Regions from separate parts of the Bradyrhizobium sp. 17 genome, predicted to be linked through region 1. Evidence: predicted binding sites of a transcription regulator. Region 1 holds the regulator's gene; each other region holds the start of a gene.

Region 1 (5,431 bases):
CAGAAGGGTCTGGAGTGGCGGACGGTGAAGATGATCAAGGACAAGTTTAAGATCCCGCTGATCCTCAAGGGCATCGCGACGCCAGAGGACGCGCTGATCGCGATCGATCACGGCGTCGAATGGATCTACGTCTCCAACCATGGCGGCCGTCAGCTCGATCACGGTCGCGGCGCCATGCACGTGCTGCCCGAGATCGTCGACGCCGTGAACGGCCGCGCCAAGATCATGGTCGATGGCGGTGTCTGTCGCGGCACCGACATCGTCAAGGCGATCGCGGCGGGCGCCGACCTCGTCGGCATCGGCCGGCTGCAATGCTGGGCGCTGGCGGCGGCCGGCGAAGCCGGCGTGGCGCGCATGCTGGAACTGCTCGAGGACGAAGTGCTGCGCTGCCTCGGCCTCTTGGGTGCGACCTCGTTCGCCGAGGTCAACAAATCCTGCCTGCACCAGGCGACCGCAACCAACGCGCCGAGTGTGTTCAGCGCGTTTCCGCTGTTCGACCACGAGCCGTATCGATACTGAGTGAAAGGACGCAGGTGACATCGCTCTCTCCCGGCAGCGCGGATGCGCTCCTGTTCGATCTCGGCCGCGTCGTGCTCGATATCGATTTCTCCAAGGCGATCGCCTGCTGGGCGGGACATGCCGGCTGCAAGCCCGAAGCCATCGTCGCGCGCTATGTGCGGGACAGCGAAGCCTATCGGTTGCACGAGATGGGGAAGATCAGCGATGAGGACTATTTCGCCTCATTGCGAGCCTCGCTCGGAATCGGCATTTCGGATGCGCAGTTCCTGGAAGGCTGGAACGCGATTTTCGCCGGCGAAATGCCTGACATCGCCGAGCTGCTGCCGCGCGCAGCGAAACAGATGCCGCTCTATGCTTTCTCCAACACCAACCGGCCGCACGTGGACCATTTCTCGAGGGAATATGCCGACCTCCTCGGCCATTTCCGCGAGCTGTATTTGTCGTCCAGCATCGGCCTGCGCAAACCGGATGCGGAGGCCTTCGACCACGTCGTTGCGGCGATCGGCGTGCCCGCCGGGCGCATCGTGTTCTTCGACGATCTTGCCGAAAACATCGAGGGAGCGCGCGCGCGCGGCTTGACGGCGGTGCATGTGACCTCGCCGCGTGACGTCGGGAACGCATTGACGGCATTAGGCATTTGACGACGGTCCGTTGTCGCGAAACCCACGACGGCACGGCCCGACGGACCAATTTTGAAAAATTGAGGAACCGGATCACTTTGTACATTTTTATACAGAGTTCCGGGAACGGAATACCGCCTTCCGGACTCTTAGAGTCCGTTGGGACTTCTACGGACGGATGCATCATCGTGCTGGGCAAAACCTACCTCACCAAGCAGGCCTCTCTTCTTCTTGAATTCGCGAGGACAACTTCAGATTCGGACCTTTCCGCCAAGCTTGTGAGCAAGGCCGCCGACCTGAAATCCCAAGCCGACCCGCTGCCCGACAAGGATCAGGGATCCAAGGCGCCCGACGTAACTCCCGGGCAGGCAGGGAGCTGATCGATTCAGGCCATGGCGCGTTCTCGCCTTGCCATGATTTTCGTCGCTTCCATGACCACTCTCCTGCCGATCTGTGACCTCCTTCGGATCATGCCGCGACGCGCTTGATCCTGCCTTCCGGAACAATGTGAAGGGGCGGGATGACTGTGCCTGCTCAGCCGCTTTTGCCTCTGCGCCTGCGCTCGGCTAGAAGACGTGCGGAACATTCGCCCGAACGTGCCGAGCAGGAGTTTTCGCCGTGGCCTTGATGCCGGTTTCTGACGCGCTTGCCGCGGTGCTGGCGGGTGCAGAGCCGCTGCCGGAAGAAATGATTTCCCTCGACGAGGCCTACCATCGCGTGCTCGCGCGTGACGTCGTGGCGCGGCGCACGCAGCCGCCGCAAGCGATGTCGGCGATGGACGGCTACGCGGTGCGCGCGGCCGATGCCGCGACGATCGATTCGGAGCTCACCGTCATCGGCGAAGTCGCAGCGGGCCGACCGTTCGAGGGGACGGTCGGAGCCGGCGAGGCCGTGCGGATCTTCACCGGCGGCGTCGTTCCCTTTGGCGCGGACGCCGTCGTGATCCAGGAGGACACGGTCGCCGCCGGCAAGCGCATCACGATCAAGGAAGCCGCGATCGCCGGCCGGCACATCCGCCCCGCCGGCGTCGATTTCCGCGAGGGCGACGTGCTCCTGCGCAAGGGAAGCCGTCTGACCGAGCGAGACCTCGCGCTCGCCGCCGGGATGAATCATCCGCACCTTGCCGTTGTCAGGCGTCCGAAGGTCGCGATTCTCGCCACCGGCGACGAGCTGGTGATGCCGGGCACCACGCCCGGCCACGGCCAGATCGTCTATTCCAACGGCTACGCCCTGCACGCGCTCGCCCGCAGCGAGGGCGCCGAGACCATCGACCTCGGTATTGCCGCCGACACGCTCGAGGCCACCACCGCCGGCATCCGCCGCGCCCGCGAGAGCGGCGCCGACGTCCTGATCACGACCGGCGGCGCATCGGTCGGCGACCACGATCTGGTCCAGCAGGCACTGCGGGACGAAGGCATCGCGATGGCGTTCTGGAAGATCGCGATGCGGCCAGGCAAGCCGATGATGCACGGGCGACTCGGCGCAATGGGTGTGATCGGCCTGCCGGGCAATCCCGTATCGTCCTACGTGTGCGCTTTCCTGTTCATGGTGCCGCTGATTCGCGCCCTGTCGGGCCGTTCAGTGATTCACCATCGCCGTGAACGCGCCGTGCTCGGCCGCGACGTCGGCGCCAACGACCAGCGCGAGGACTATCTGCGCGCGCATCTTGAGGAGCGTGACGATGGCACACGCGTCGTTGTTCCCGTCAATCATCAGGACTCTTCGCTGCTTGCGAATCTCGCTGCAGCACAGGTACTTCTCGTCCGCGCACCATTCGCGCCGAAGGCCGAAGCCGGCACGGCTTGCGAAGTGTTGCGGCTCCCCGTCTGAGCGCCCCCGCAACGCGCGTTCCGCGCACTTTGCTCTGTTCACGGTAAATTAAGCAGTTGCGGAACATGTATCGAACATATAGTGTCTGTTCATGATTTGTTTCGAGCATGCAGCGGCTTATGGCCGAATTCAGCGTCTCGGAATCGGACGACATCAACCGGGGGACTTTGGTCGAGATGTTAACGCGCAAACAATACGAGCTTCTGCGGTTCATCAGTGAACGTCTGAAGGAAAGCGGCGTGCCGCCCTCCTTCGACGAGATGAAGGATGCGCTCGATCTGCGCTCGAAGTCGGGCATCCATCGCCTGATCACGGCGCTCGAGGAGCGTGGCTTCATCCGACGCCTGCCCAACCGCGCCCGTGCGATTGAAGTCATCAAGCTGCCGGAGCTCCAGGCAGCCGCTGGCAGCCGCCGCGGCTTCACGCCGAGCGTCATCGAGGGCAATCTCGGCAAGGTGCGTGCGAGCGCGAGCCTGCCCGCTGACGAGGGCGAACGTCTCGTCGCGGTGCCGGTGATGGGCCGCATCGCGGCCGGCACGCCGATCGAGGCGTTGCAGACCCGCAGCCATACTATCAGCGTACCGCCTGACATGCTCGGCTCGGGCGAGCATTACGCGCTGGAAGTGCGCGGCGACTCGATGGTCGAAGCCGGCATTCTCGACGGCGACATGGCCCTGATCCAGCGCAACGAGAGCGCCGATACCGGCGACATCGTGGTGGCGCTGATCGACGACGAGGAAGCGACGCTGAAGCGCTTCCGCCGTCGCGGCGCCTCGATCGCGCTCGAGCCCGCCAACGCGGCCTATGAGGTCCGCATCCTGCCGCCCAACCGGGTGAAGATTCAGGGCAAGCTGATCGGGCTTTACCGGAAGTACTGATACCGGGAGTCTTTCTATCGGCAGTACTTCATATCGGAAGCACTTCATGCCGGAGGTGCTTGGCGCCTCGCGCGCTTCCGATCGGCATCGCCGGTCAGAGATTGGAGCGGATCATCGTCCGCTCCGGCTGGATAGCCTTTCTGGTTCTGCACAGACTATCCGGCCCCTCCTCCAACGCTGGCTCCTCGCCACGCCGACGAAGCAGCACCGCTTCAAGCAGCACCGCTTCGCGGCTCGGTTGTTCGAGGAAACAGCGACCAGCGGTCAAGTTCGGCCGTTGCAGCCAAGTTGGCAATGTTCGCGTACGCGCCTCCCGAATGCATCGCGGCGAGCTTTGTTCCTATTGAATTCGGGAAAGATAATGTGATCGCGGCTTGCGGAAGCCAGCCGCAGATTTGCCCACAACCAAGCAGAGCGTTCGTGCTTCCACTCTGATAGAGGCCTGCGCCTCGATAAGAGACGCGGGTTGCTATCCCAGCATGAGGAGCACCCGATGTGTGACTACAGCCTACATGCCGTCGCGTCGCGCCCCGCCGAAGTCGGCGAGACGATCGTCACGACAAGCTTCCGCGGCACCTCGACGCGCGGCTTCGCCTCTGCAGCCGATCCGTCTGTTGCCGTCTGCCTGCTGCCGGGGACGGAGCTCGCCTTCGCCGACGACGTCCGCTACGACAATCGCTGGATCTGGACGCGCACCATCAATTCCCGCGTGGGCAAGTTCGGCAAGATCGATCCGCACGTTCCCGACCGCCATCATGATGCGATCGAATTCCCCGACGGCAAATACGTGCTGGTGACGCAGCTCGTCGAAGGCCAGCGCGCGACGGTGCTGCAACTGCCGGTGACTCAGTCGGTCACCGAGCGCGAGCACAAGGCGCAGATCACCGCCGACAGGCAGCCGACCGTCACGCACCTGCCGATCGGCTGACAGAGCCGCCCTCCGGCTACGAAGTCGGAGGTCAGGATTGAATCGCCATCGCCGGCCGTGGCCGGCGAGATGGTGTGGTTTGCACCCCGCGAATCCGAACGGACGCACCGAACCACTGCGTTGCTCCGCACCATCAGATCAATCGTCGGCTTGCAGGTCGGTGTCCGCCGGCGTTGCGTCCTTGATGCGAGGCGCGGTCGACTTTGCCGTCGAAATCACCCTCGCCGGCGCCGGCCGGCAACCAGGGGCGGCTCGTGCCTCTCGCCCTCACTGCCTGAACCACAAAACCGTCACCACGCTGCGTCAGCGCCAGCGCGCTTTGGCTGGCGAGCCGCTGCCGATCGACCACCATCGCCGCGCAATCGGGCGGCGCGGGACGTGTCGTCACCACCAGGGCGGCCCGACTGCAATCGTCTGCGAGAGCGTCGACGCGCAGTGCCAGCGCGACCAGCCTCCCGTCGGCCAGTGGCGTCACGCAGCCGGATTCGTCGCAGGACACGCCATCGGCAAGCGAGGCTCTGCCCGCATCGCGCGGATCGGCGTCGGCAGCGAGCCATTCCTTGAGCAGAAAGCTGTCCTTGTTCGTCCTGATCAGGTGCAGATATCCGTCCCTGCCCCGCACCGCGACGCTGGCGCCATCCCCGGCAATCAGGATG
Region 2 (5,431 bases), 100 kb from region 1:
GTCGGCCAGCAGAGCCAGCGCCGCCTTCGTCAATCGGGCTTCGGTATAACGATAGGCAGCCGGGGGATCGCCGTCGACCGAGCCGAAATTGCCCTGGCCGTCGATCAGCGGCACGCGCATGGAGAAGTCCTGCGCCATCCGGACCATGGCGTCGTAGATCGACTGGTCGCCATGCGGATGATATTTACCGATGACGTCACCGACCACGCGGGCGGACTTGACGTACTTCTTGTCCGGCGTGTGCCCCTGCTCGTTCATCGAGTACAGGATGCGGCGATGCACCGGCTTCAGGCCATCGCGGGCGTCAGGCAGCGCCCGCGCCACGATCACGCTCATGGCGTAGTCGAGATAGGACTTCTTCATCTCCTCGAAGATGGAGACGGGGCGAATATCCGAGGGTTGCGCCGGCTGGTCGCCGGGCTTGTCGTCGTCGTCAGCCAAGGGGAAATCCGGTGAGGTTTTATCTGGGAATCATATAGCGCATCGAGCCTCTGATAACCACCCTCGCGGCGTTCTGGGAAGCGCTTTTTCCGCCTATTTTTCCAACAACTTAAGCCCTTGCGAGCGGTGTCTCGGACAGCACTCGCATCGGCCTTGCAAAATCGCCGCTCACGCGTGGAAAACCGCGCGGTGAGCTTGCCGCGTCGGCGCGTTTGCCAAGCCGCAATCCGAGCTCACCCCAAACATGAAGCGGGCCCGGAAATGCCGAGCCCGTCCTGTCGATTAGTGGGATGTTCTGACATGAGATGAGAAGCGCCGCCCATCCGGCCGGGCGTCCGCATCAGGCGCCGCGTTCTTGGAGCGGAATCGCTCAGAACGGGATATCGTCGTCCATGTCGCTGTTGCGGCCACCGCCGCCGGCGGCAACAGGGCGCCGCGGCGTGCTGCTGACCGGACCGGAGGAGCCGAAATCGCCGCCCGGCTCGTCGCCGAAGCTGCCGCCTCCGCCACCGCCGCTACGACCGTCCAGCATCGTCAAGGTCGAGTTGAACCCCTGCAGCACGACTTCGGTCGAGTACTTTTCGACACCGCTCTGGTCGGTCCATTTGCGGGTCTGGAGCGCACCCTCGACGTAAATCTTGGCGCCCTTCTTCAGATACTGTTCGGCGACCTTGCAGAGCCCTTCATTGAAGATCACGACGCGGTGCCACTCGGTCTTTTCCTTGCGCTCGCCAGTCGCCTTGTCGCGCCACGTCTCCGAAGTCGCGACGCTCAGATTGGCGATCGGCCGCCCGTCCTGGGTGCGGCGGATTTCAGGATCCTTGCCGAGATTTCCAACCAGAATGACCTTGTTGACGCTTCCCGCCATCTCCGCTCTCCGCTCCGAATGCCACTGAATTCAAGAAGGCCGGTCCGCTCCCGCGTTCCGCCGTGCCTGTTGAGGCGACCCTATACGCTCGCCGAACACTTGCGGACGACGATCAGGCCGTCACCCTTCCGGTTATCCCCACATATAGCATCGACCTCCGGTTCGTTCCAGATTTGTTCTTGGCGAAGACAGATCTGAAGGCGTGGGATCGATCGGCCACATGTGTTGCGGAAAGGCACACGTCGATTGGAACCTTTGTAGGTTCCCAAAAATGGAAGAAAGAACTTAACATTCAGCAAGTTATGGGTACTCGCACTGCCCCGGTCTTGTTGCATTTGGGAGACGGACTCTGCCGCTCCGTAGAGCTACGGTTGCCTCGGACTTAGTTCATATGGGCCCTCGCGCCTGATCAGCCGCTTCGGGGAAATAAGAAGCGGACGAAACCTGGGGAGACTGGCAATGAATAAGCTTCTTATTTGTGCAATCGGTGCAGTGGCGATGGGCTTGTCGGCTCCCGCAAGCGCGGCGGACATGGCCGCGCGTCCCTACACCAAAGCCCCGCCGCCGGCGGTTGCCGCCATCTACGACTGGAGCGGCTTCTACATCGGCATCAACGGCGGCGGTGGATCCAGCCACAAGTGCTGGGACTTCGTCACGCCCGCGACCGGCGTTCTCGTCGGCGAAGGCTGTCACAATGCAACAGGGGGCACCGTCGGCGGCCAGATCGGCTATCGCTGGCAGTCCGCCAATTGGGTGTTCGGTCTGGAAGGCCAGGGCAACTGGGCTGACTTCCGGGGCGACAACGTGAGCACCCTCTTCCCTGGTACCGCTTTGGTGACGGGTGATCGCAACCGTTCCCGCATCGACGCTTTCGGTCTCATCACCGGTCAGGTCGGTTACGCCTGGAACAACGTGCTGCTTTACGTGAAGGGCGGCGCCGCCGTCGTCGGTGACAAGTACGACATCTACGCTGCTGCGGGTACGCCCGGCGCGGGCGCGCTGCTGGCTTCGGCCCGGGAGACTCGCTGGGGTGGCACGGTCGGGGCCGGTCTGGAATTCGGCTTCGCCCCGAACTGGTCGCTGGGCTTTGAGTACGACCACATCTTCCTTGGCGATCGCACGATCGGCTTCACAACGCCCGCGGGTGCGGTATTCGGCAGCGACCGGATTCGCCAGGACGTAGACATGGGCCTGGTGCGCTTGAACTATCGCTGGGGCGGTCCGGCCATCGCAAGGTACTGATCGCGCTGGACATATCGCACTTCGAAGGCCGGCCTTGCGCCGGCCTTTTGCTGTGCAGTTCTCCAATATTAATCGGTCAATAACCGTTCCGTTTTCCGACCGTTGTTGCTTTTGAGTGACACAACTTGCGGCTTCACTGGTGTAAGTACGGCATCAGTTGGGCAAGTGAGTCCGATGCCCTCCCTATCGTGGAAGGCACAATCAGAAACTGGGACTGGGATTAGTTGAAAATGAAAAAGGTTTTGTTGGCTTCGGCCTGTTTGTTCGCTCTCGCCGCCCCGGCTTCGGCCGCTGATCTCGCGGCGCGCCCCTACACCAAGGCCCCGGTGGCCATGGCTTCGGTCTACAACTGGACCGGCTTCTACCTCGGTATCGTCGGTGGCGGCGCTTGGGAAAATTCCTCGACCGACCCGAAGATGAAGGGCGGCTTCGTCGGCGGTACTGCCGGCTACAACTGGCAGACCGGCAATGTCGTGCTCGGCGTCGAGGCCGATGGTTCCTGGGCTGATGTCAGCGCGTCGGTCACCGGCCCCGTTGCCGTCCCCGGCTTCGGCCTCGTCAGCACCACCCTCAGCTCCAAAACCGATGCGATGGGAACCGTGCGCGGCCGCATCGGCTACGCCGTCAACAACGTCCTGTTCTACGGCACCGGTGGTTACGCCTGGATCGACAACAAGCTCAGCGTCAGCGCGCTCGGCGTGACCGTTTCCGACAGCAAGTGGCACTCCGGCTGGACCGTCGGTGCGGGCGTCGAAGCGTTCTTCGCTCCGCAGTGGTCGGTCAAGGGCGAGTACCTCTTTCGCAGCCTCGGCGGCGAGACCTACTTCTCGGGCGCCCTGCCCTCCGGCACGCTCGAGTTTCACACCGTGCAGGTCGGCGTGAACTATCACTTCGGGGGCCCGGTGGTCGCCAAGTACTGAGTTCAGTACTTAGCCCCAACGCCATCCGCGTTACGAAAGGCCGGCCTTGTGCCGGCCTTTTTGTTTTGTCGGGCACGTTGCCGCGCAGTTCCACCCTGCTCCTGCCAGATGCCGCCAGTGCGCCAACAATCCGTTGACGATTCGCAAGTCCCACTGGAAATCCGTCTCCGTTCTTCCTACGTTCGCTGACAACCCCATCGGCGCCGATCCCGGTTCCGGGCGAAGCGCGCCTTTTTTGTTGGCGCGATCGCGCGCCTTTGGGATTCCTTGAGGGCAACCCGGATGGATGAAGTGATCAAGGCGAAGCGCCAACAGCAGAACGTGGGATCAAACCTGCGCGCAATTACCATCCGTGGCGCGCGCGAGCACAATCTCAAGAACGTCGATGTCGAGATTCCCCGCGACAAGCTGGTGGTGTTCACGGGGCTGTCGGGCTCCGGCAAATCCTCGCTCGCGTTCGACACCATCTACGCCGAAGGCCAGCGCCGCTACGTCGAATCGCTGTCTGCCTACGCCCGCCAGTTCCTGGAGATGATGCAGAAGCCCGACGTCGACCAGATCGACGGCCTGTCGCCGGCGATCTCGATCGAGCAGAAGACGACGTCGAAGAACCCGCGCTCCACCGTCGGCACGGTGACCGAAATCTACGACTACATGCGCCTGCTGTGGGCGCGCGTCGGCGTGCCCTATTCGCCCGCCACCGGCCTGCCGATCGAGAGCCAGATCGTCTCGCAGATGGTCGATCGCGTGCTGGCGCTGCCCGAGGGCTCGCGCCTCTATCTGCTCGCGCCGGTCGTGCGCGGCCGCAAGGGCGAGTACCGCAAAGAGCTTGCCGAATGGCTCAAGAAGGGCTTTCAGCGCGTCAAGATCGACGGCGCCTTCCACGAGCTCGCCGAAGCCCCTGTTCTCGACAAGAAATTCCCGCACGACATCGACGTCGTCGTCGATCGCATCGTGGTGCGCCCCGACATCGGCCAGCGCCTCGCCGAAAGTTTCGAGACCGCGCTGAAACTTGCCGAGGGCCTCGCCGTCATCGAATTCGCGGATGCGCCGGCTGCGGCAGCACCCGCGGAAGAGAAGAAGAAGACCGCAAAGATCCACGACAAGAGCGGACCCGAGCGCATGCTGTTCTCGGAAAAGTTCGCCTGCCCGGTGTCCGGCTTCACCATCCCCGAGATCGAGCCCCGGCTGTTCTCGTTCAACAACCCCTATGGCGCCTGTCCTGCGTGCGGCGGCCTCGGCGTCGAGCAGCATGTCGACGAAGACCTCGTCATTCCCGACAAGGAGCTCGCCATTGGCAAGGGCGCAATCGCGCCCTGGGCCAAATCCTCGTCGCCCTATTACATTCAGACGCTGACTGCGCTCGGCAAGCACTACAAGTTCACGCTGACCACCAAATGGAAGGATCTGCCCAAGAAGACGCAGAACGCGATCCTCCATGGCTCCGGCGAGGACGAGATCAAGTTCTCCTACGAGGACGGCGTCCGCTCCTACGACACCAAGAAGCCGTTCGAGGGCGTCATCACCAACATCAACCGCCGCTATCGCGAGACCGAGAGCGAGTGGGCGCGTGAGGAGCTGGCGAAGTACTTCCACGACGTGCCCTGCGAGGCGTGCCACGGCTTTCGGCTGAAGCCCGAGGCGCTTTGCGTCAAGATCGGCGGCAAGCATATCGGCGACATCTCCGAGATGTCGGTGAAGGGCGCCGGCGCGTGGTTCGAGACCGTGCCGGAGGCGCTGAACACCCAGCAGAACGAGATCGCCGGCCGCATCCTCAAGGAGATCCGCGAGCGCCTCACCTTCCTGCTCGACGTCGGCCTCAACTACCTCACGCTCTCCCGCTCCTCCGGCACGCTCTCCGGCGGCGAAAGCCAGCGCATCCGGCTGGCTTCGCAGATCGGCTCGGGGCTAACAGGCGTGCTCTACGTGCTCGACGAGCCCTCGATCGGCTTGCACCAGC
Region 3 (5,431 bases), on a different contig from region 1:
TGGCGCGAGCCGGACGTCAGCAGCACGAGGCGTTGCGTCGCATGACTGCGTGCGGCTTCGCCGAGGCGGTCGGCGGTGGCAGCGCCGAGCGCGCGATCGATCAGGACCGAATGCCATGAGCGTTCCGGCAGCAGCGCTTCCGCCACCGCGACGTCCGTCACCATGCAGGTCTGGCCGCCCCAGCGCTCCAGCCGGCGCGCGATCAAGGAGGCCTCGATGCCGTCGGCGATCAGCAGGATCGACTTGCCGGTGAGATCGGGGACGGGGAACGCCGTCTGTTCTGCGCCAGCGTGCGCTGGCGCGAGCGGAATCGCGACCTCGAAGGTCGAACCCTTGCCCGGCTCGCTCGTGAGCGTGATGCGGCCGCCCATGCGCTTGACGATGCGCTCGCTGATGGCGAGACCGAGGCCGGTGCCGCCATAGGTGCGGGCGACGCGTTCGTCGGCCTGCTCGAATTCGCGGAAGATGCGCTGTTGCGCGTCGGCTGCGATGCCGATGCCGGTGTCGCGCACCAGAAAACTGATCTCGTTCGGCCAGATGCCGAGCTCGACGATCAGCGCGACGCCGCCGCTCGCAGTGAACTTGATGGCGTTGCCGGCGAGGTTGAGCAGCACCTGGCGCAGCCGCGCGGCGTCGCCGACCACTTCGAGCGGCAGCCGCTCGTCGACATAGGCGGCGATCTCGAGCTGCTTCGCCTGCGCGCGCGGCGCGAGCAGCTCGGTGATGTCCTCGATCAGGGCCGAGAGCGAAAAGGGACGCTGCTCGAGATCGAGCTTGCCGGCTTCGATCTTGGAATAGTCGAGCAACTCCTCGATCAGCGCCATCAGCGCTTCGCCGGAGGTCTTCACGGCCTTGGCGTAGGTCGACTGCTCAGGCGTCAGCGTGGTGTCGAGCAGCAGCCCGCCCATACCGATGATGCCGTTCAGCGGCGTGCGGATCTCGTGCGACGCCATCGCCAGGAAGCGCGATTTGGCCCGGTTGGCGGCGTCGGCCTGATCGCGGGCGTCGGACAGCGCGCGCTCGGTCTCGGTGCGGTCGGTGACGTCGCGTCCGACGCTCTGCAATTCGGCGGGCTGGCCGGCGTCGAGGCGAACATAGCCTTCGCGCCAGGCGATCCAGCGCGCGCCGAGCGGGGTTGTGATCTTCTGGTCGTGAATGCGCGTGCCGTTGCTCTCGCGGGCGCTGTCGCCCTGCTCCAGCATGGCGAAATCAAAGCGCGTGCCGACCAGCGCGCCGCGCGCCTGTCCGGCAAGCGCGCAATAGGCGTCGTTGGCGAAGGTGATGCAGCCATTTGTGTCGCGCAGCACGATCAGATCGCCCTGCTGTTCGAACAGGCTGCGGGCGCGTTCTTCCGCTTCCTTCAGCTCCCAATTGCGGTCGATCAGCGTTTCGTTGTGGGCAGCCAGCGCCCGCATCCGCTTGTTGACGAAGCGCAGGCGCATGCTGAGCGTGGCGAGGCCGAGGCAGGCGAGCGCGAACAGGAAGCTGACGCCGATCGCAAATGCATTGGGATCGTAGCCGGACGTCTCGGACCGGCTGCCGGAGACAAACCCATAGGCGCCGCCGAAGGTCGCCGAGAAGATCATGAAGGAGCGGATCGCAAAGGCGATTCGGGGGTGCTGTCGCCTGAAGCGGCGCATGCGCACCTTGATCCGGAACGTCCGACCCATCGCCACCGACCCGACTGTTTTCTTAAAACGCTACGCTCGCTGTAAACGACGATGTGCCGCCGACCTTGCGAACAGTTTGAGGCCCTGCGACCGCCTCCAAACAGGGTTGACGAGGCGTTAACGGCGCAAAGCGACGCGGCTCAAAGCGAGGCGGCCTGGAGACGGCGGTGGCCGCCGCGGGCGCCGACGATCAGCGCCGCCGCCTCGCGCTGCGAGAAGGTTTTCGAGCGCACATAGACACGGTAATCCGCCGGCCCCTCGGTGGAGAGATAGATCACCTGACCGCCGTCGACGGGCTGCGCGGCAATCGAGATCAGGCGAGTCGAGGGGTTGGCCTGGCAGGACTCCGATTCCGAGCCGAGGCCGTCCTCGACGACGGCGAAGTCGGCCGCGTCCGCATCCTCGGTGATCTGAACCCGCACCGTGGCGCGCGCGGGATCATCGGTGAAGGCGACATGCACGCCGGCGGTCCAGAACAGCGACGTCAGCTCGACCGAGGTGTCGCCGAGGGCGATGCAGGGATGCGAGACCGATCCGATCTCGCTTCGGGCAAACACCGCGGCCGCCAACAGGGGAACAACCGACGCCAGGATCTTGAAACGCAACATGACGCGCTACTCGCCGGGCCCGGTACGGGGAACTGATGGGCCTTATGGTTTGCAGAGCGTAAAGGAAACTCGTTACCGCCGGGTTGATGCCGGTATCCGGGGATGAGGATCTCAGTCGGTCAGGCGCTTCTGTTCGTTTTTCGCTCGACTTCAGTGAGAACCAAATAGCTGTTTTTGCCGAAGCTGATCGCCCACAGCGCCGCCCAGGCACCCCACCTGTTCCTGACCTCGATCTCGACGGTTTGGCCGGGAGTGGTGCGAACGACGAGCGGCTGGCTCCTGCCCCAATCAATGGTCGCCTCGATCGTGCAGGCGCCGGCCGGCAGCGTGATCTCCAACACGCCGTTGCGCGCAAGCTTCCCAACGCTGGTCCCGTTGACCCACAGCTCGTATGACCTCAGCCAATCAGCGTATTGGGACGCACGAACAAATCTGATGGTGCAGGCATTGGCGTCGGTCATAGCTTCACTCTCGGGGAACGTGCTGTTCGTCAGGAAGATGCCGCGGGCGTATCGGTCAGGCGATCTGGCGCACATCCTCCGCGAGTGCGCGGTAGGACAAGGCCTCGGCGAGATGCAGCCGGCCGATCCTGTCCGCATGATCGAGATCGGCCAGCGTGCGCGCCACCCGCAACACGCGGTGATAGCCGCGCGCCGACAGCCGCATGGTCTCGGCGGCGTCGCGCAGCAGCTTCTGGCCTTGCGCATCCGGTTTGGCAATCTCCTCCAGCACCGAGGCCGGCGCTTCGGCATTGGTGCGAACCTTCGGCAGGCCGGCGTCCGCGTAGCGGGCGAGCTGGATATCCCGCGCCGCCGCCACGCGCGCGGCGACTTCGGCCGAGCCCTCTGCGGGCGGCGGCAGGATCAAATCGGCCGCGGTCACCGCGGGAACCTCGATGCGCAAATCGATGCGGTCCATCAGCGGCCCCGAGATGCGGGCCTGGTAGTCGCCCGTGCAGCGATCGATGCGGCCGCGCTTGCAGGCATAGCCGGGCTCGAACGCATTGCCGCAGCGGCAGGGATTCATCGCCGCGACCAGCATGAAGCGTGCGGGATAGGTGACGCGGTGATTGGCGCGGGACACCGAGACCTCGCCGTTCTCCAGCGGGTGGCGCAGCGAATCCAGCACGCGCGGATCGAATTCGGGGAGCTCGTCGAGGAACAGCACGCCCTGATGCGCGAGCGAGATCTCGCCGGGCCGGGCGCGCATGCCGCCGCCGGTGAGCGCAGCCATGCTGGCGGAATGATGCGGCGAGCGAAACGGCCGCCGCGCCGTCAGTGCGCCGCCCTCGATCTCGCCGGCAACAGAGGCGATCATCGAGACCTCGAGCAACTCGCCCGGTGACAGCGGCGGCAGGATCGAGGGCAGGCGTGCCGCCAGCATCGATTTGCCGGCGCCGGGCGCGCCGATCATCAGCAGGTGATGGCCGCCGGCGGCCGCGATCTCCAGCGCCCGCTTGGCGCTCTCCTGGCCCTTGATGTCGCGCAGGTCGAGCGGCGAGCTTGCTGCTTCATGCACCTTCGGCACAGGCCGCGACAGCACCTGCGTTCCCTTGAAATGGTTGGCTATCTGGATCAGCGAACTTGCGGCGATGATCTGGATGTCCGGGCTCGCCCATGCCGCTTCCGAGCCGCAAGCCGCCGGACAAATCAGCCCCTCCTCGCGCACATTGGCGCCGATCGCGGCGGGAAGAACACCGGCCACCGGCGCGATCGATCCGTCGAGGCCAAGCTCGCCCAGAACGGTGAAGCCGGACAGCGCATCCGGAGGGATCGCGCCGATCGCCCCCATCAGGCCGAGCGCGATCGGCAGGTCATAATGGCTGCCCTCCTTGGGCAAATCGGCGGGCGCGAGATTGACGGTGATCCGCCGCGCCGGCAGCGCCAGCCCCGAGGCGATCAGCGCCGAGCGGACCCGCTCGCGCGCCTCCGACACCGCCTTGTCCGGGAGACCGACGATCGCGAAGGCCGGCAGACCGGGCGCGACCTGCACCTGCACGTCGACCGCGCGGGCCTCGATCCCCTCAAAGGCGACGGTAGAAACCCGCTGAACCATGCCCGAACCAGCCTGCCCTTTTGCACAATTCGGGGTAGCAGAGCGGGCCAATTCTTGCAAGAACAATACAGGAACGGGTCGAGGGGCGCCGGAAGGTCCTAACCAATCGTAAACACGACGAAGACACTACGCCTCGAATGCAAGCTGCTCTGCTCAGCACATTCCAACGAATGTCCGCTACTCCTAGGGGTGCGGGATGGGCCGTGGTCTAACGGGTGAACAATTCAAATGCTTGCAAATCGCCGGAGAAGCGAACGACGGATGTGCACGCGGCTCGCCAAGATTCATTTTGGCGCGGGTTCGCTGCCGCGGGACTGCACGATCACGGATATTTCGGATGGCGGCGTGAAAGTCGTGGCGGAATTTCTGGAAGTGCCGCCGCAATTCACCATCATCTTCGCGCCCGACTATTCCCGGCAGTGCCGCCTGCGCTGGCGCATCGGCTGCGAGTTCGGCGCTGAATTCACCGACTGAGCTTTCGGAAGCGCCCCGCCTTAACGGGACTTTAGCGTTAATCGGTAAGCATCTCTGATCAGTCGCCGAGTGATCAGAGTATGTCCAAGCGTTTGTCCGTCGCCTCTCTTCCGGCGAGATATCTGTTTTCCGCGCTTCTGATCCTGGCCCTCGGCGGCTGTCAGACAACCGGCATCGAGGACATCACCGGCGCGCTCGGCGGAAAGTCGGACACGGCTGGCAGGGCCGAGGCCAAGCCGGACGTGAAGCCGGACATGGATGCGCTGCGCGAGCGCTATCGCGCCAAGCCTGGCGATCCCAACGTCGCGCTCGAATACGGCAAGGCGTTGCGCCAGACCGGCCAGCGCGCGCAGGCGCTCGCGGTGCTGGAGCAGGCCGTGCTCGCCCATTCCAGCAACAAGGCGCTGCTCGCCGGCTACGGCCGTGCGCTCGCCGACAGCGGCAGTTTCCAGCAGGCGTTCGACGTCCTCGGCCGCGCGCATTCGCCCGAGGATCCCGACTGGCATATCCTGTCGGCGCAAGGCGCCGCGCTCGATCAGCTCGGTCGCAACGAGGAGGCGCAGCAATATTACGCCGCCGCGCTGAAGATCGTGCCGGACGAGCCGTCGGTGCTGTCCAATCTCG

What was found. Region 1 encodes LexA, which represses DNA repair genes until DNA is damaged. Its sites were predicted from a motif close to TGTTCNNNNTGTGTTCNG; they were not measured.
Region 2: the regulator LexA is predicted to act here: its motif matches at 1,473-1,490, upstream of IVB13_RS01770 (single-stranded DNA-binding protein).
Region 3: the regulator LexA is predicted to act here: its motif matches at 4,392-4,409, upstream of IVB13_RS06780 (YifB family Mg chelatase-like AAA ATPase).

Annotation. Positions count from the first base shown of each region.
Region 1 covers NZ_JADPJQ010000012.1:215,015-220,445, forward strand. The annotation lists gene IVB13_RS02260 (alpha-hydroxy acid oxidase) at 1-519, shown strand, start outside; gene IVB13_RS02265 (HAD family phosphatase) at 534-1,160, shown strand; gene IVB13_RS02270 (hypothetical protein) at 1,328-1,519, shown strand; gene glp (gephyrin-like molybdotransferase Glp) at 1,758-2,969, shown strand; gene lexA (transcriptional repressor LexA) at 3,146-3,847, shown strand; gene IVB13_RS02285 (hypothetical protein) at 4,341-4,775, shown strand; partial or broken gene IVB13_RS02290 (ComEC/Rec2 family competence protein) at 4,914-5,431, opposite strand, start outside.
Region 2 covers NZ_JADPJQ010000012.1:112,434-117,864, forward strand. The annotation lists gene gyrA (DNA gyrase subunit A) at 1-441, opposite strand, end outside; gene IVB13_RS01770 (single-stranded DNA-binding protein) at 812-1,309, opposite strand; gene IVB13_RS01775 (outer membrane beta-barrel protein) at 1,769-2,551, shown strand; gene IVB13_RS01780 (outer membrane protein) at 2,782-3,471, shown strand; gene uvrA (excinuclease ABC subunit UvrA) at 3,754-5,431, shown strand, end outside.
Region 3 covers NZ_JADPJQ010000036.1:38,546-43,976, reverse strand. The annotation lists gene IVB13_RS06795 (PAS domain-containing hybrid sensor histidine kinase/response regulator) at 1-1,670, opposite strand, end outside; gene IVB13_RS06790 (hypothetical protein) at 1,811-2,278, opposite strand; gene IVB13_RS06785 (hypothetical protein) at 2,398-2,739, opposite strand; gene IVB13_RS06780 (YifB family Mg chelatase-like AAA ATPase) at 2,795-4,333, opposite strand; gene IVB13_RS06775 (PilZ domain-containing protein) at 4,562-4,807, shown strand; gene IVB13_RS06770 (tetratricopeptide repeat protein) at 4,888-5,431, shown strand, end outside.